2 regions of the Lysinibacillus sp. NPDC058147 genome follow, and region 1 is predicted to be linked to the other one. Evidence: predicted binding sites of a transcription regulator. Region 1 holds the regulator's gene; the other holds the start of a gene.

Region 1 (9,088 bases):
GTTTTGGATGGTTTGATATATCCAATTGTACGTTGTTCTTATAATTTTCAGGTGCTAATGTAATTGAGTAGCTAGAATCGTTCTTTTTTGTAAACCAACTCATTGTTGTTTGCTCCATTCTTTATAAATGCATAGTAAGATATAAAAAATCGAATTGCTTGGTTTGTTAATTTGCGAAAAATATGGTATTTAGTCTATTCTACTATCTTTTGTAGTAAAAATGGTTAAAATTTTAGATTATTTCTTTATTTTTTTATGGGCATTATAGAGGATTGTCGATTAAAAGTCATGAAATAGACTATTAAAAAGGTAATAGGTAAATTGAATTTGAAATAGGAAACCTGTAAAATACGAACTGTTTAGCTTGAACGTACAATAGTTTTGAGGAGGTATTACATGGAGAAGAAACGTTTCAAATTTGTTATTCCGGTTATGGTAATTGTAGCAATTGGATCGGTTTACATGTTACGAAATTACTATGCTGAAGTACCAGACTTAGATCAACTATTAATTACTATCGTTGCAACATTAGTATCTGGGGTACTCGCATACTTTTTATTTCCACAGCAAGGCGGAGATAAAATTGATGATCGTGGTCCTTACTGACAGTAAAAAGGCACCTTAGAAAAATCTCTAAGGTGCCTTTAGCTTGTCGACAAAAGTGCTCCAATCTGTGATGTTGGTCCCAAAGGAGTTACTAGCAATAAACTATCATTTTAAGATTTAAATAAACCGAACCATCCTTTAAGTTTAAAGACTCCCAACATAAATAAAACGATAAGAATCATAATAGCGAGTACGATAAAGTAGCTATATTTTCCGTGTAGCTCTGGCATATAATCAAAATTCATTCCATAAACACCTGCAATAAATGTTAGAGGAATAAAGATTGTTGAAACAATTGTTAAGGTCATCATGATGCCATTCATGCGACTAGAGCTCATCGCCATATAACTATCACGCATATCCGCTGTGAGCTCACGGTTGGATTCGATCATTTCGGTGAGTTTAAGTAGATGATCGTAAATATCTCCGAAATAAGCTCGCTCCGATTTCTTAAGTGCAAATCGGTAAGAGTTAAGGATACGATATAATAGATCACGCATTGGTAAAATGGTGCGTCGTAGATCAAGCAAATCACTACGAAATTCAAACACAACTTTCATAGCATTGGGGTTACTTTGATAAGTAAGCTCATCTTCTAGTGCATTTAAATGATCCTCAATCTTATAGACAAGCGGGAAGTAGCTATCAACGATTTTATCGATTACCTGGTATGTTAAATATACTGTGCCGCGTTCCCAATTCTTTGGCTGTTTTTCTAACATCATTTGTACTCGATCTATTTCCGGAGCTACGTTTTTATGAAATGTGACAATAAATTTATTAGAAACAAAAATGTTTACTTCCTCAGCTGTTAATTCTTCGTTAACTCTTTGGATAACAAAGAAATGGAAATCATCATAAAAATCGAGCTTTGGCCGCTGTAAACGCATTAAACAATCTTCTATAGCGAGTGGATGAAAGTGGAAAAATGTATCTAACAGTAGTTCTTCATCGTCGGTTGGACAATTAAAATCGACCCAGTACCATTCAAAGTCATTTTTGTGTATATCTTCAAGCGGAAAATCCTTTATAAGCTTTTGATCTTTTGTAATTCCAATTGTGCGTATCACAGCATTCACCTCAATTCTGTTCATTCTACCCTAGCAGGTGTATATATCTTCACAGGAAACTTTCTTTATAACATATCCAACCACCGAATAAAGTCGTAGCAAAGAACCTAGATGGTTTTGTAAAGCCTGCCTGCTGTAATAGTGATAAAATGTCCTCTTCACGCATAAATGAAAGAGAACGTATGGATTTCTCCATTTCCGCTACGTCTGATGGTGATAGCTTTGTATGTTGTAGCCAATAAGCACGCCATAAATCAAATTGTAGCTCAGTTTCTAAGGAACCAGGTTGCCCGTATTTTGAGACGAGGACAAACGGGGCACCAGGCTTTAAATTATTCGCTATTTCTTTTAATGTTGCAAGCTTCTCTTGATCGTCTTGTATAAAATGAAGTACTAATACACAGCTTGCTGCATCAAACTTTACTGCAGGTAGCTGAGTATCCAGTATAGTTCCTTGATATAAAGAAATATTATTAGGTATGGATTTTAAACGTTCACCAGCTATTTGTAGCATCGCTTCTGATGGATCTATGCCAATAAATGACCAATGAGGTCTTTCCTCAGCGAGCTGTAAAATTTCATTACCGCTTCCGGAGCCAACTACTAAAAACTCAGCTTTTTCATGTAACGCAGATTGATAAAAGGTTTGTGTTAAACGTAGCATTGCATCATAGCTAGGTAGAGTGCGACGAATACCTTTTTCGTATTCGTTTGCAAGTTTGTTATTAAATTCCATCGAGTATCACATGCCTTTCAAAAAAATTTTAAAAATCCAACTTTTATTTGAAACTATTTAAAGCAAAGTTCCGTAAATAGTAGTACATAAAATAAAAAAATTAAATGGAAGGGTTGATATAAATGGAAACTAAATGGTCTAAGGTAATCATACACGCAAGTGCGTTTTTTGCGCCATGGTTAGTACCAATTATATTTTTCTTAATTGGCTCGGATGAAGAGATAAAAAGTTTTTCTGTGCAAGCCTTATTGTTCCAAATTGTGATGTGGGTACTACTGACAATTTCGGGTATTTTAAGCTTCCTAATCATTGGTATACCGTTCTTGATTGTTTTTGGTATTATGTATTTTATTGTGCCAATTATCGGTATTGTGAAGGCTCTATCTGATGAACCTTGGCGTTACCCAATTGTTGGTCGCTGGGTATAATTTTTATAGACGCAAGTATATGCTAGTTGCATATGCTTGCGTTTTTTCTATAGCTGAAAAGGGTATCTTATAAAAAGGACAGAAAACGCTTAAATTTTTCTATGTGCGAATTAATTGCAATTATTTTCAAGCGTTTTGTATAATATACTCAAAGAAAGTCAAAGATAGTCAAAGTCAGTGAAGTAAGCGAGGTGTATTCCTAAAATGCGTAATATATCAGACATCATAGAAGGCTACTTAAAGCAAGTACTTGAATTAGGTGGAGAAGGGCATATTGAAATAAAACGTAGTGAAATTGCAGATAAATTTCAATGCGTGCCCTCACAAATAAATTATGTAATCAATACAAGATTTACTGCCGAACGAGGTTACCTTGTTGAAAGCAAACGTGGTGGTGGTGGATACATTCGAATTTTACGTGTCCGCGCGAATTCACAAATTGATTTAATCGATGATGTCCTTAGGCAAATAGACAGTGGGGCATCGCAAACAATGGCAGAAGATTTAGTTTATCGACTAATTGATGAGCAGGTAATTTCCAAGCGAGAAGCGAAAATAATGTTAGCAGCAGTTGATCGCTCAACTATCGATTTGCAACTCCCGTTAAGGGATAACATTCGAGCCAAAATTTTAAGAGCGATGCTGACAACGATTAAATATGAACAGCAAAAATAAAAGAGGTGATGGAAATGATATGCGAACATTGTAAGCAGCGTAATGCGACAGTTACCGTAACACAGGTTCAAAGTGGTCAAAAGGTGGAGCACCATTATTGCGACGTCTGCGCCTCGCAGTTCCATCCATTTCATGCTGAATTTAAGCAAGAGCCAATCTCTATTCAACAGCTATTATCCAATTGGTTTGGCTCACCTACATGGCAGCAACAAAAAGTGGGTGAAAAGCAGCAAGCACAACCACAGTCGCAAACATGTCCACAATGTGGATTTACGTATAAACAGTTTTTAAAAGAAGGTAAATTTGGATGCCCTAGCTGCTATGACACCTTTAGCGAGCACTTACCGAAGCTCTTTAATCGTATACAGGCTGGTCCCCAACATATAGGGAAAATGCCCGGTGCTCGAAATAATATTCATGTCATCAAAAAGCAAATTGAAGATATTCGTAACCGTATGAGACTTGCTGTAGATGAAGAACTATTTGAAGAGGCAGCTAAGCTTCGAGATGAAGTAAGAGAACTTGAGAAGCAGCTACAATTTGAAGGTGGTGATGTGTCGTGATGATTGAACCGTTTTTAGAGCGTGCTACACCAATTTGGATGAGTGTGGAAGACGATTATTCAGATATTGTCATTAGTACACGCATCCGCCTTGCTCGAAATTTAGATGGTTATCGTTTTCCATTAGCCTTTACAGAGGATGAAGCATTACAGGTGGAACAGGTAGTTACACATGCAATCAAGGACAGTACAGAACTTCGAGAAAATTATTCATATTTTGCTATTAAAGATTTAACGTCTTTACAGCGTCAAATACTTGTAGAAAAACATTTAATTAGTCCTCAGCTTGCTAAGAAAGAGCGAGACGGTTCCATGCTCTTATCTGATGACGAATCTATTAGCATTATGGTGAACGAAGAAGACCATTTACGCATTCAATGTATGACGGCGAGTTTTCAACTTCAAAAGGCTTACGAGCAGGCAAATAAAATAGATCGTGCCTTAGAGAAAGCTTTGCCTTATGCATTTCGAGATACATTTGGTTATTTAACAAGTTGCCCGACAAATATTGGTACTGGTTTGCGAGCATCCGTTATGATGCACCTGCCAGCTCTTACACTTACGGGTCAGATGAATCAAATCATGAATGCAATGACGAGATTAGGAATGACGGTAAGAGGAATATATGGAGAGGGTAGCGAAAACATAGGGAATGTTTACCAAGTGTCAAATCAGATTACACTAGGTAAAACCGAGGATGATATTTTAGCGGACATCCAAAGTGTCGCTGAAAAAATAATTCAAAAAGAACGGCATGCAAGAGGCAAGCTAATGGAAAAAGCAGAACTAGCCTTGGAAGACCGTGTATACCGTGCTTTAGGTACTTTAACACATGCTCGAATTTTAACGAGTGAGGAAGCTGCTACCTGTTTATCCAATGTTCGTTTAGGGGTAGATTTACAGTTGATTGAAGGTATTAAAGCGACCAAATTAAACGAATGTGTAGTCAGTATGCAGCCTGGATTTTTACAGAATTACGCAGGTGACGTTTTGCCACCTACTGAGCGAGATCGCGTACGAGCGGAAATGCTTCGTGAGGCACTATCTCGAGAAAATATGAGTAAGCCTATTATTCGGGGAAAAGGAGAGGATTCATTTGATGTTTAATCGTTTTACACAACGCGCGCAAAAAGTATTACAGCTTGCACAAGAAGAGGCAATTCGTTGGAAACACGAATCAATTGGAACAGAGCATATTCTATTAGGGCTTATCCGTGAAGGTGGCGGTATTGCTGCAAAAGCATTAGAAGCCATTGATATTAGTCCTCAAATGATTGAATCAGGTATTGAAGAGCTTGTAGGGAAAGGTAAAGAGGATGTTGGTCCAATTGTCCACTACACACCACGAGCTAAAAAAGTAATAGAACTTTCAGTAGATGAATCACGTAAATTAGGTCATTCTTATATCGGCACAGAGCATTTACTATTAGCGCTTATTCGTGAAGGTGAAGGTATAGCGGCTCGTGTATTAAATAATGCTGGTGTCGGATTGAATAAGGCTCGTCAGCAAGTACTATTGTTATTAGGCAATAACGATAATGCTCAATCTGGTCAACAAGCTGCACAGGCTGCCAATACACCAACATTAGATAGCCTTGCGCGTGATTTAACGCAAATTGCTCGTGAAGGCACTTTAGATCCGGTCATTGGTCGAAGTAAGGAAATTACACGTGTTATCGAGGTATTATCTCGCCGTACAAAAAATAACCCTGTATTAATCGGGGAGCCTGGTGTTGGTAAAACAGCTATTGCTGAAGGCTTAGCGCAGCAAATTATTAATAATGAAGTGCCAGAAATTCTTCGTGATAAACGTGTTATGACACTTGATATGGGGACAGTTGTTGCTGGAACAAAATATCGTGGTGAGTTTGAGGATCGCTTGAAAAAAGTAATGGATGAAATTCGCCAAGCAGGAAATGTTATTTTATTCATCGATGAATTGCATACATTGATCGGTGCAGGTGGTGCAGAAGGTGCCATTGATGCGTCAAATATTTTAAAACCATCATTAGCACGTGGTGAACTTCAATGTATTGGTGCAACGACACTAGATGAGTATCGCAAATATATTGAGAAGGATGCGGCATTAGAGCGTCGTTTCCAACCAATTCAAGTTGATGAGCCAACTGTAGAAGAAGCGATTCAAATTATTCAAGGCTTACGTGATCGTTATGAAGCACATCACCGTGTGAAAATTACAGATGAAGCAATTGAAGCGGCAGCAAAAATGAGTGACCGATATATTTCTGATCGTTTCTTACCAGATAAGGCGATTGACTTAATTGATGAGGCGGGTTCTAAAGTACGCTTACGCTCATTCGCAGTGCCACCAAACTTAAAGGCACTTGAAGATAAGCTTGAAAATGTGCGCTCTGAAAAGAATGCGGCTGTTTCAGGTCAAGAATTTGAAAAGGCGGCGTCATTAAGAGATACAGAGCAAAAGCTAAAAGATGAAATTGAAACTACGAGAAAAAATTGGAAAGAAGAACAAGGTAAAGCTGAGTCAAAAGTTACAGTGGATGATGTAGCGGCGGTAGTATCTATGTGGACTGGAATTCCAGTATCAAAAATTGCTTCAGAAGAATCTTCTAAGTTATTACAACTTGAAGAAGAGTTACACAAACGAGTTGTTGGCCAAGGAGAAGCAGTAGAGGCTATTTCACGCGCAATTCGTCGTGCAAGAGCTGGTTTAAAAGATCCGAAACGACCAATTGGCTCATTTATTTTCTTAGGCCCTACAGGGGTTGGTAAAACAGAGCTTGCTAGAGCGTTAGCTGAAGTTATGTTTGGCGATGAAGACGCAATGATTCGCGTTGATATGTCTGAGTACATGGAAAAACATTCGACTTCTCGTTTAGTTGGTTCACCTCCAGGCTATGTAGGCTTTGATGATGGCGGTCAACTAACAGAAAAAGTTCGTAGAAAACCGTATTCAGTAGTATTACTAGATGAAATTGAGAAGGCTCATCCAGATGTTTTCAATATCTTACTTCAAGTACTTGAAGATGGCCGTTTAACAGATTCTAAAGGTCGAGTGGTAGATTTCCGCAACACGGTTGTTATTATGACATCAAATGTTGGCGCAGATGCTTTAAAATATCGTAAAAACCTTGGTTTCAATGTAGGTAGTACTGATACGAAGTATAAAGATATGAAAGGTACAATGCTGGAGGAATTGAAAAAAGCATTCCGCCCAGAATTCTTAAACCGTATCGACGAAATGATCGTCTTCCACTCACTAGAAAAAGAACATTTAAAAGAAATCGTAGCGATGATGGCGAATGCTTTAACAAAACGTCTAAAAGAGCAAGATATTTCGTTAGAGTTAACGGATTCGGCTCTTGAGAAAATTGCAGAGGAAGGCTACGATCCTCAATATGGTGCTCGTCCACTACGTCGCGCATTGCAAAAACAAGTAGAAGATCGTTTATCGGAAGAACTGCTAAAAGGTAGTGTAGAGAAGGGCAACCAGGTTATCATTGATTACGTGAATGATGAGTTTGTAGTGAAGAAAAAAGAGGGAGTTTCTACCTCTAAATAATCTTCATTCGTGGGGCCTTGTCCTGTCGCTTCGCTTTTTTGTACAGATAAATTACTGCCCGTTAATACGGGATAAAGAAAAGGACAGCAAGGCATAGTGCCAAGCTGTCCTTTTTTATGTACAATAAATATAAGAACAAATATTCGAGGTGGATGCAATTTGGCAAAGAAAAAAACAAAATTTGTATGTTCAAGCTGCGGCTATGAATCTGCAAAATGGATGGGAAGATGTCCAGGATGTGGAGAATGGAATAAGATGGTTGAAGAGGTGGAGGTCGTTGCAAAAGGGCCACGTGGGGCATTCCAACATTCTGCTACAGTTACCCAAAAGGCTCTCCCTATTATGCAGATTGAAGCTGCTGAGGAATCACGAGTTGCAACAGAAATGGGTGAGCTTAACCGAGTGTTAGGTGGCGGCATCGTGCCAGGTTCTCTTGTGTTAATTGGGGGAGATCCTGGGATTGGGAAGTCGACGTTATTATTACAAGTATCTGCGTTACTATCGAATAAGGGACATCGTGTGCTCTATATTTCTGGTGAGGAATCTATCCGTCAAACAAAGCTACGTGCAGAGCGTTTAGGCGTGGTATCACAGGAGTTATATATATATTCTGAGACGAATTTAGAGTTTTTAAATCAGACAATTGACGATGTACAGCCAAAGTTCGTAATTGTCGATTCTATTCAAACTGTTTTTCATCCGGAGGTTACGAGTGCACCTGGTAGTGTATCACAAGTGCGTGAATGTACCGCAGAACTTATGCGAATTGCAAAAACGAAGGGAATTGCAATTTTTTTAGTGGGACATGTAACAAAAGAGGGACAAATTGCAGGGCCACGTATTTTAGAGCATATGGTTGATACGGTATTGTATTTTGAAGGAGAACGACATCATAATCACCGTATTTTACGCAGTCAAAAAAACCGCTTTGGCTCTACGAATGAAATTGCTATCTTTGAAATGCTTCAAGGGGGCTTAAAGGAAGTGTTAAACCCGTCTGAATTGTTTTTACAGGAGCGTTCACAGGGGGCGGCAGGGTCAACGATTGTAGCCTCGATGGAAGGTACACGGCCAATTCTAGTTGAAATTCAGTCGCTTGTAACACCAACAAGCTTTAATTATCCAAAACGAATGGCAACGGGTGTCGATCAAAATCGTGTGCAGCTGCTTATGGCAGTCCTTGAAAAGAGAATGGGTCTCATGCTACAGGCACAGGATGCATATATTAAAGTTGCTGGCGGCGTGAAGCTTGATGAGCCTGCAATTGATTTGGCTGTGTTGACAAGCATCGTTTCAAGTTTTAAGGATCAAGCTGTCAGAGCAACGGATTGCTTTATTGGGGAAGTAGGCTTGACAGGAGAAGTGCGTCGTGTATCACGTATTGAACAACGTGTGATTGAGGCAGCAAAGCTCGGATTTAAACGAGCCTTCATACCGGCTTCGAATATCGGTGGATGGGATTTTCCACAA
Region 2 (9,088 bases), on a different contig from region 1:
CGAGATGACTATGATATTCCACCACCTGGTGATGTGCGCAACGTGATTGCGGCGTTATCAGATGTCGAACCGCTTGTAGAGCAAATGTTTCAATATCGATTTTCAGCATCGGAAGATTTACGTGGTCATTCATTGGGTAATTTAATGCTGACTGCTTTAACAGATATTACTGGGGACTTTAACCATGCTATAAGTGAAATGGGCAAGGTATTAAAGGTTCATGGTCGTGTTATACCAGCAGCAAATAAAAAGATAAATTTACATGCAGAGCTTGAGGATGGCTCAATCATTGAAGGTGAATCTAAAATTCCTATGGCTAAAGAACGAATTAGCCGAGTTTTTTTAGTGCCTGGAAATGTGAAACCGTTACCAGAAGCTATTCGAGCAATCAATCGTGCTGACTATATATTAATTGGTCCGGGAAGTTTATATACAAGCATTATTCCAAATCTTCTTGTAAAAGAAATTGGGCAAGCTGTTGTTAAGGCTAGAGGAAGAAAAATTTACGTTTGTAATTTAATGACTCAAAAAGGTGAAACCATTTCCTATACAGCAGGTGATCATGTTAAAGCTATATACAAGCATGTAGGTGACTCTTTCATCGATTCAATATTGGTGAATGATGTAAAACTCCCTCATCCTGTAAAAGAGCTTTATAAAGAAGAGTGTGCCGAGCCTGTAACATTTGACGTTGCAAAGCTAGAAAGTATGGGATTAGAAGTTATTAAACGGGATATTGCCACGATCCGCCCAGATGGGACGGTTCGTCACAATGCGGCAAACGTTGCAAAATGGCTTGTAGATTACGCGAATATCTATGAACAAGAAGTTAATGAATTATAAAGTATTTATTGTATATGATAAGATGAACATATACATAGAACAAAAGGTTGAAAGGAGGGCGTGATATGTCTTTTGCTTCTGAAACGAAAAAGGAATTAACTCAAATAGAAGCGGACAATCATTGTATGAAAGCAGAAGTATCTGCCCTAATTCGTATGAATGGTTCATTATCCTTTGCTAATAAACAGCTAAGCTTAGACGTACAAACTGAAAACGCTGCAATCGCAAGAAGACTTTATACGATTATGAAAAAACTGTATCCGTATAATGTCGAGTTACTTGTTAGAAAAAAGATGCGTTTGAAAAAAAATAACGTATACATTTGCCGTGTAAGAGAAGGTGCGCGTGAGCTACTAATTGATTTAGAAATCATCTCAGACGACTTTCAATTTAATCATACTATTTCTCGGGAGCTCATTAAAAAGAGTGGTCAAAAAAGAGCGTATTTACGAGGCGCATTTTTAGCGGGTGGCTCTGTCAACAATCCAGAAACATCAGCCTACCATTTAGAAATTTATTCATTATATAAAGAGCACGGCGAGGCTTTAATGGATTTGATGAATGAATTTGAGCTAAATGCAAAAACAATTGAACGAAAAAAAGGCTTTGTTACTTATTTAAAAGAAGCAGAAAAAATTTCTGATTTCCTTAATATTGTTGGAGCTCATCGAGCAATGATGAAGTTCGAAGACGTTCGCATATTGAGAGACATGAGAAATAGTGTTAATCGCATAGTTAACTGTGAAACAGCGAACTTAAATAAAACAATAGGTGCAGCATTACGTCAGGTAGAGAATATCCGATTTATTGAAAATTCAATAGGACTAGATCAATTGCCAGAAAAACTTCGTGAAATTGCCCGATTACGAGTAGAATATCAAGATGTAACGCTAAAAGAACTTGGCGAAATGGTATCAAGTGGGACAGTTAGTAAATCAGGTGTCAATCATCGATTACGGAAAATCGATGAGATTGCCGATGCATTAAGAAACGGAGAAAAAATTGGTGGTTGAATTTTCATACTTTTCAGGTATGAATGTCATGCGTAATCGCATATTGTTCTTTTGCTAGTAAGTAAGGTAAGATAAAAATAATAAGATGAACGGTAGTAAAGGGGAGTTTTAAGAATGACCGAGAGAAGAGTCCATGTAAAATTAAAATTAGGACTACAAGCTAGACAAGCAGCATTATTTGTCCAAGAAGCAAATCGTTTTAGTGCCGATATCTTTCTTGAGAAAGATGAGAAAAAAGTAAATGCTAAATCCATTATGGGCGTTATGAGCTTAGCCATTGCAAAAGGAACAGAGGTCGTACTTAGTGGCGATGGCAACGATGCTGAGCAAGCGGTTACAGCATTAGCAACACTAATCGAAAAAGAAGATTAAAAACCTATGATGCAAAGACTGTCCAAACTGTAAAACTTACATGTTGGGCAGTTTTTTTGCGCTTTTGCACAGAATATATAGGTCCTGGAAGAAGGGCGGAGGGAGCGACGGAAAGAAAAAGCCAAGGTCGTGGATAGAAAAGCCAAAATGATGGATATAAAAGCGAAACATGGATAGAGGAGCCAAAAACGTGGATTAAAACGCCAAAATGATGGATAGAGTAACCGAAATCGTGGATAGAACCATCAAAATGATGGATAGAAGAGCTAAAACGACGGAAAGAAGAGTCAGAGCGACGGAAGGAAGAGTCGCAGCGGCGGAAAAAAGAGCCAGAGCGACGGAAAGAATAGTCGAAGTGACGGAAAGAAAAGCCTGCGACGGAAGGAAGAGTCGGAGCGACGGAAGGAAGAGTCGAAGCGGCGGAAGAAAGAGTCGAAGCGACGGAAAGAAAAGTCTGCGACGGAAGGAAGAGTCGCAGCGGCGGAAAAAAGAGCCAGAGCGACGGAAAGAATAGTCGAAGTGACGGAAAGAAAAGCCAAGGTTGTGGATAGAAACGCCAAAATGATGGATAGAGGAGCCAAAAACGTGGATAGCCCCACCCAAAACGTGGATAGAACCATTCAAAGTAAAGAATAGCCCCATCAAACCATACATAAATTTGATGTCGAACAAAAAAAGACATCTCAGAAATAAATCTGGGATGCCTTTAATTTATTATTTACGATCCATAATTTGGTCGATTAAGCCGTATTCTTTTGCACGCTCAGCAGTCATGAAGTTATCGCGGTCTGTATCTCTTGCAATGACTTCAAGTGGTTGACCAGTGCGTTCTGATAAAATACCATTTAATTTTTCACGTAAGAATAAAATACGTTTTGCAGCGATTTCGATTTCAGTTGCCTGACCTTGTGCACCGCCAAGAGGTTGGTGAATCATTACTTCAGCATTCGGTAATGCGAAACGTTTACCAGGTTCACCAGCAGCAAGTAGGAAAGCACCCATAGATGCTGCCATTCCAATACAAATTGTTTGTACTTGTGGTTTGATAATTTGCATTGTGTCATAAATTGCCATACCAGCAGTGATAGATCCACCTGGTGAGTTAATGTAAAGAAAGATATCTTTGTCTGGATCTTCTGCTTGTAGGAATAGAAGTTGAGCAACAATTGAGTTAGCAACGTTGTCGTCAATTGCGCTTCCTAATAGGATAATACGGTCTTTTAGTAGTCGTGAATAGATGTCATATGCACGTTCACCACGACTTGTTTGTTCAATAACTGTAGGAATTAAATTCATGTTAAATCCTCCTTAAAAAACTAAATTCGATTACTTTTGCTGAAAACTTCCTTTGTATTTCAGCTGTAACCTTATCATACACATTATAGTCAGGGAAGGTCAAATATTAACCCTGTTAAAGTGAAATAAATTAAATCCATTTTGCCCTGACGTAATTGTAGCTGCCGCGTCGCTTTCGCCCAGAAAACGTTTGATGCTGCCACGTCACTTTCGCTCAGAAAACGTTTGATGCTGCCACGTCACTTTCGCCCAGAAAACATTTGGTGCTGCCGCGTCGCTTTCGCCCAGAAAACGTTTGATGCTGCCGCGTCACTTTCGCCCAGAAAACGTTTGGTGCTGCCGCTTCGCTTTCGCCCAGAAAACGTTTGATGCTGCCACGTCGCTTTCGCCCAGAAAACATTTTGCCGCAGACGTTCTTATTCACGCAAAAAAAGAATGACGCTGAAACTTCACTCTTGCGCGTCTAGTTTTTGCGGAATGTCCGCACAATTCAAATCCGTGACATTGCTGGAGTATTATCATATTTCTGTAGGTATTTTGACGCTTGCTGAGTGCAGAAAAAAAAAGTTAAATTGTTTTGCATTCTATAGTTGAATTATGGGCAATACGTTTGTATAATTGATAAGGTCACATAAGTTAAAGTACAGTACACTATTTTGTCAGGTATGCTTCAAATGAGGGTTATCTACATCATGCTTTTCGTAAAGCCTAGGGTGAGTACTTTTTTTTTGTGTTCAATTGCCCTCGTGGTGTAATGGATAACACGTAAGATTCCGGTTCTTGCACTGGGGGTTCGATTCCCTCCGAGGGCGCCATTTTACTGATTATTTGATATACTTTTTAAACTCAATTCTCCTAATAAGTAGTTTAGCAGCCTGCTTAGTGGGGAAAAGAGAGGGTAAATAATGGGAATCTTGCCTAGTAGGAATTATTCCCACATTTGTTCCTTTCAAACCTTCAAAAAAGCAACAACTCCAAATTATTTTTTAGTGAACATACCGTACGTGAAGACTAGTTATACTAGTCGGAAAAAAGAATCCTATCTGAGGGGATTCTTTTTTTTTTTGCAAAAAAACCCTTTAGCATCGATTGTGAATGTATAAATATTCATAATTGGTGCTATTTTCTTTTTAAAATACCGTTTTATTCTAGATAAACCAAATGGGATAAATTTTTATGAAAAAACAATTACTTTTATGCAAAATGTTATTGTCTAAAGAGAATAATGTCACTATAATTGACCTAATAGTCTAATATTTCCGAATAAATAAAAATATTAATTATTTTCGGGAAATAATTGAATTAGGGGGAGTAGCTATGAAAAGAAGTTTATCTATGTTACTGGTAGTCGTAGCAGCATTTGTGCTAGTTCTAGCGGGTTGTGGCGCAAAAGACAAGACATCGTCCGGTAGCGCGCCATCTGAAGATGGAAATGGTAAGAAAGTTTATAAGGTAGGAACAGAAGCGACATTTGCACCGTTCGAATCGCTTGACGATAAAGGAAATATTGTAGGATTGGATTTTGATATTTTGCAGGCGATTGCAGATGAAATGGACTTTAAAGTGGAGTGGCAAAATATTGGCTGGGAGCCTGTCTTCCAAACTGTTAAAAATGGGGAAACAGATATCGGTGCAGCAGGGATCTCTATTAATGATAAGCGTAAGGAAACGTTTGACTTTACAGAGCCGTATTATGAATCTCAATTATTAATCGTTGTAAAAGAAAATTCCAAGATTAAATCATTAGCTGATTTAAAGGATAAAAAGATTTCAGTACAAATTAATGCTACTGGTCATGAAGCTGCGAAAAAGCTACAAGGTGATTCAAGTCCAAATATTATGGCGTTTGAAAATCAGCCGGTTGCTATCAAAGAAATGCTGAATGGTAACGTGGATGCTACGATTGGTGATAATGCGGTAGTTTATGAATATATTAAAGCTCATCCAACAGAGAAGCTTAAAGTAATCGAAGATGATGCATTTGAAAAAGAATACTATGGATTTATGGTTCAGAAAGGAAATACAGAACTTTTAAACAAATTAAATGAAGGTCTGAAAAAAATAAAAGAGAACGGTAAATATAAAGAAATTACAGGTAAAGAACTTAAGTAATAAGCGACTACATGATGGGGCTGTCCTAAAATAAATAAAGAAATTTCATATATTAATATAAGGTGAAAATCCGCGTAGACTCTCCTACGTGAAAAAAGAGGACGAGACCCATCAGGGTGATAAAACTGATTTTGCGACAGGAGCACACTGATGCGGATTTTTACTATTTACAAATATGCTAGTTTTCTTAATTTTTAGGCAGCTCCCATTTAATTTTTAAAGGGGAAGTGGGGTTTTCGGATGGACATCTTTGACTTACGCTGGGACATAGTCTGGAACTACCGAGATATGTTTATACGGGGTATTGGTGTGACGCTAATTTTAACACTTAGTGGTTATTTTGGCGGAATTCTTTTAGGACTATTTTTAGGACTTGGAAAATTATCAACGAGAAAATGGGTTTATTGGCCATGTAAACTATATGTAGATTTATTCCGTGGCACTCCAATGCTCGTACAAATATTATTGATTCATTTAGCGGTGATACCGTCCATTTTTGGACATTCATTAGGTTACTTGGTGTCCGGGATTACGGCACTTATTTTAAACTGTGCGGCATATAATGCAGAAATTTTCCGTGCGGGTATTCAAAGTATAGCTAAAGGGCAAATGGAGGCAGCGCGTTCTCTTGGCTTAACACATAACCAAGCGATGCGAAAAGTTATTTTGCCACAAGCTTTTAGACGTATGATTCCGCCGTTAGGGAATGAATTTATTGCTTTATTAAAAGACTCATCTTTAGTAACTGTTATTGCGGCACCGGATATTTTATATGCAAGTAAGATCGTGGCCGGAGCTAGCTACCGTTTTTGGGAACCATATATAGTTGCAGCGTTACTCTATTTAATTTTAACGTATGGAGTAACGAAGATTGTTGCGTTTATTGAAAAACGACTTAGTAATAGCTATGTCCCTCGTAAGGCAGAAGGGCGGGAAGCACGATGATTAAAATTGAGAATTTACACAAATATTTTGGCAAACTAGAAGTGCTGAAGGGCATTGATTATGAAATACAGGAAAAGCAAGTTGTCTGTGTTATTGGGCCATCAGGCTCAGGCAAAAGTACATTTTTACGTTGCATCAATATGCTAGAAGAAGTAACAGATGGTGCAATTTATATTGAGAATGTGAAGATTAACGAGTCTAAAACAAATATTAATGCTATTCGAGCAGAAGTAGGCATGGTATTTCAACAATTTAATTTATTCCCGCATATGACAGTCATAGATAATGTCACGATGGCTCCGATGCAAATTCGAAAAATGAGCAAGACAGAAGCAGAAGCACTTGGTCATGAGCTGTTGAAAAAAGTCGGTCTCGATAGTAAGGCTTATAACTATCCAGAGCAGCTTTCTGGTGGTCAGCAACAACGCGTTGCCATTGCACGTGCTTTAGCGATGAAACCAAAAGCTATTTTATTTGATGAGCCTACTTCGGCATTAGACCCAGAAATGGTAAAAGAAGTTTTAGATGTAATGAAAAACTTAGCGGCTGAAGGTATGACCATGATAGTAGTAACACATGAAATGGGCTTTGCCCGTGAAGTTGGAGATCGTGTGGTCTTTATGGATGGTGGATATATTGTCGAAGAGGGAACCCCTCAGGATATCTTTGGTAATCCGCAAAATGAACGAACAAAAGCATTTTTAGGAAAAGTTTTATAGGTCATTAAATAAGAGCAGCCCTTTGTGATATTGAACCACATATGGGACTGCTCTTGTTTTTTATCATTAATGAAGGGGATTTGTTGTAGTGCTGTATGCATTAAGCATTGTTTGCATATCCTGCTGAGAAAATTGAGGTACTTGATAATAGCCATGCATATTTTGGTAAATAGATAATTCGTATGCCATTTCAATGCAGTTGGGAATACTATCTGCAACAACACGTCGGACAACAGGGTTTGTAGTTTCTGTTGCAGCTGCAGTCATACCTTTTGCCAGACCTTTTTGAGCGCCAAGTAAGAAGCCAGAAATACATTCATCGCTGAGCTCGCTTGCATTTTGCATCGGCTTTTTAGGTTGGCCAGGATTTATCCCGTACTTAAAATTATTTCCTGTCTCCATTTGATAGCGACCTGTAGGAACAGATGGATCATGACCTGTGTTATAAGATTCCACAATAGTGTTATACATACCTAATGTGAAATTATATTGGCGATCCAAAATGCTAAGCAACTCTTGATCCTTAACCTGTGGACGTAAAACAATGGATTGATCCATACAAGCAATGATGGCACCGATTGTTTCATGCAAGTCCATTTGCTCATGTCCACCATGATTTGGGCTTTGTTGTTGGTTGAATTGGTTTGATGATTCGTTATGAAACGATTGAGTCAAAAAAAGCGCCTCCTAAATATCATAGTTTGTTACAGTATTAAGTATGGCACGTTAGAAAAATTTCATACGGTATTAATGCACTTGCATATATGTAGAATAGAGATATTTTTTTACTGCACATTAGTGGTAAGAAAAAGAAAGGATTATCACTATAAAGAAAGCGTAGGAGGTTAAAAAATTGAAAAAAATATTTGGACCTATAGGAATTATCGTTATTATTTTAGTTGTATTGGCCTTACTATTTATTCCAAAATACAATAGCCTTGTAACTGCTGAGGAAAGCGTTGTTTCGAAATGGGCTCAGGTTGAAAATCAGCTACAACGTCGCTACGATTTGATTCCGAACTTGGTAGAATCAGTAAAAGGATATGCCAACCATGAGAAAGAAGTGATCGCTAGCATTACAGAGGCACGAGCGCAAATGGGAAGTGCACACAGTCCAAAGGAACAAGCAGTTGCCAATGATGCATTGAACGGAGCACTTAGTCGATTGCTAGTAGTCGTAGAAAATTATCCGAATTTAAAGGCAGATGCAAATTTCCGTCAACTAATGGATGAATTAGCTGGAACAGAAAATCGCTTAGCTGTTGCTCGAGAAGACTACAACAATGAAGTGCAGGCTTTTAATAAAACAGTCAAACGTTTCCCGGGCAATTTAATTGCAGGGATGTTTGGTTTTGAGCAGAAAGAATACTTTAAAGCAGCTGCGGGTACTGAAAAGGCACCATCTATAGATTTTGGCAGTTCAGGTAAACAATAATGAAACGGTTGATAACCCAACTTACTATTGTTGGTATCATGTTTATTTTATCTATAAGAATGGCAGATGCCGCAATGCCGACACCGATGAAAAATACGTATATTCATGATTTTGCTAATGTTTTATCTTCATCTATGAAAGAAGAGCTTAATAATTATTCGGAGCAGCTAGACAAAGGTACAGGAGCCGAAATTATGGTCGTAACCGTAGATAATATTAACGGAGAAGAACCAAAAATGTATGCAACCAAAATGATTCGTTCATGGGGCATTGGCGATGCAAAAAAAAATAATGGTGTTTTAATTTTGGCAACGTTCGGGCAAGGCGATGGCAATAATGATGTCGTCATTGCT

What was found. Region 1 encodes CtsR, which represses protease genes until heat stress. Its sites were predicted from a motif close to ATGGTCAATAAAGGTCAAACA; they were not measured.
Region 2: a site for CtsR is predicted at 3,610-3,630, ahead of clpP (ATP-dependent Clp endopeptidase proteolytic subunit ClpP). Genes of this name have one in related genera too.

The regions. Positions count from the first base shown of each region.
Region 1 is NZ_JBHVUJ010000008.1:122,014-131,101, forward strand. It holds gene ACFVT8_RS20245 (protoglobin domain-containing protein) at 1-118, opposite strand, end outside; gene ACFVT8_RS20250 (hypothetical protein) at 397-606, shown strand; gene corA (magnesium/cobalt transporter CorA) at 717-1,676, opposite strand; gene ACFVT8_RS20260 (class I SAM-dependent methyltransferase) at 1,726-2,412, opposite strand; gene ACFVT8_RS20265 (magnetosome magnetite crystal formation protein family) at 2,535-2,840, shown strand; gene ACFVT8_RS20270 (CtsR family transcriptional regulator) at 3,045-3,515, shown strand; gene ACFVT8_RS20275 (UvrB/UvrC motif-containing protein) at 3,530-4,078, shown strand; gene mcsB (protein-arginine kinase McsB) at 4,075-5,184, shown strand; gene ACFVT8_RS20285 (ATP-dependent Clp protease ATP-binding subunit) at 5,174-7,618, shown strand; gene radA (DNA repair protein RadA) at 7,778-9,088, shown strand, end outside.
Region 2 is NZ_JBHVUJ010000005.1:131,494-140,581, forward strand. It holds gene ACFVT8_RS16105 (gluconeogenesis factor YvcK family protein) at 1-843, shown strand, start outside; gene whiA (DNA-binding protein WhiA) at 909-1,856, shown strand; gene ACFVT8_RS16115 (HPr family phosphocarrier protein) at 1,971-2,228, shown strand; gene ACFVT8_RS16120 (hypothetical protein) at 2,424-2,900, opposite strand; gene clpP (ATP-dependent Clp endopeptidase proteolytic subunit ClpP) at 2,943-3,524, opposite strand; tRNA gene ACFVT8_RS16130 (tRNA-Arg) at 4,265-4,339, shown strand; gene ACFVT8_RS16135 (basic amino acid ABC transporter substrate-binding protein) at 4,842-5,636, shown strand; gene ACFVT8_RS16140 (amino acid ABC transporter permease) at 5,877-6,581, shown strand; gene ACFVT8_RS16145 (amino acid ABC transporter ATP-binding protein) at 6,578-7,300, shown strand; gene ACFVT8_RS16150 (spore coat protein) at 7,367-7,975, opposite strand; gene ACFVT8_RS16155 (LemA family protein) at 8,154-8,735, shown strand; gene ACFVT8_RS16160 (TPM domain-containing protein) at 8,735-9,088, shown strand, end outside.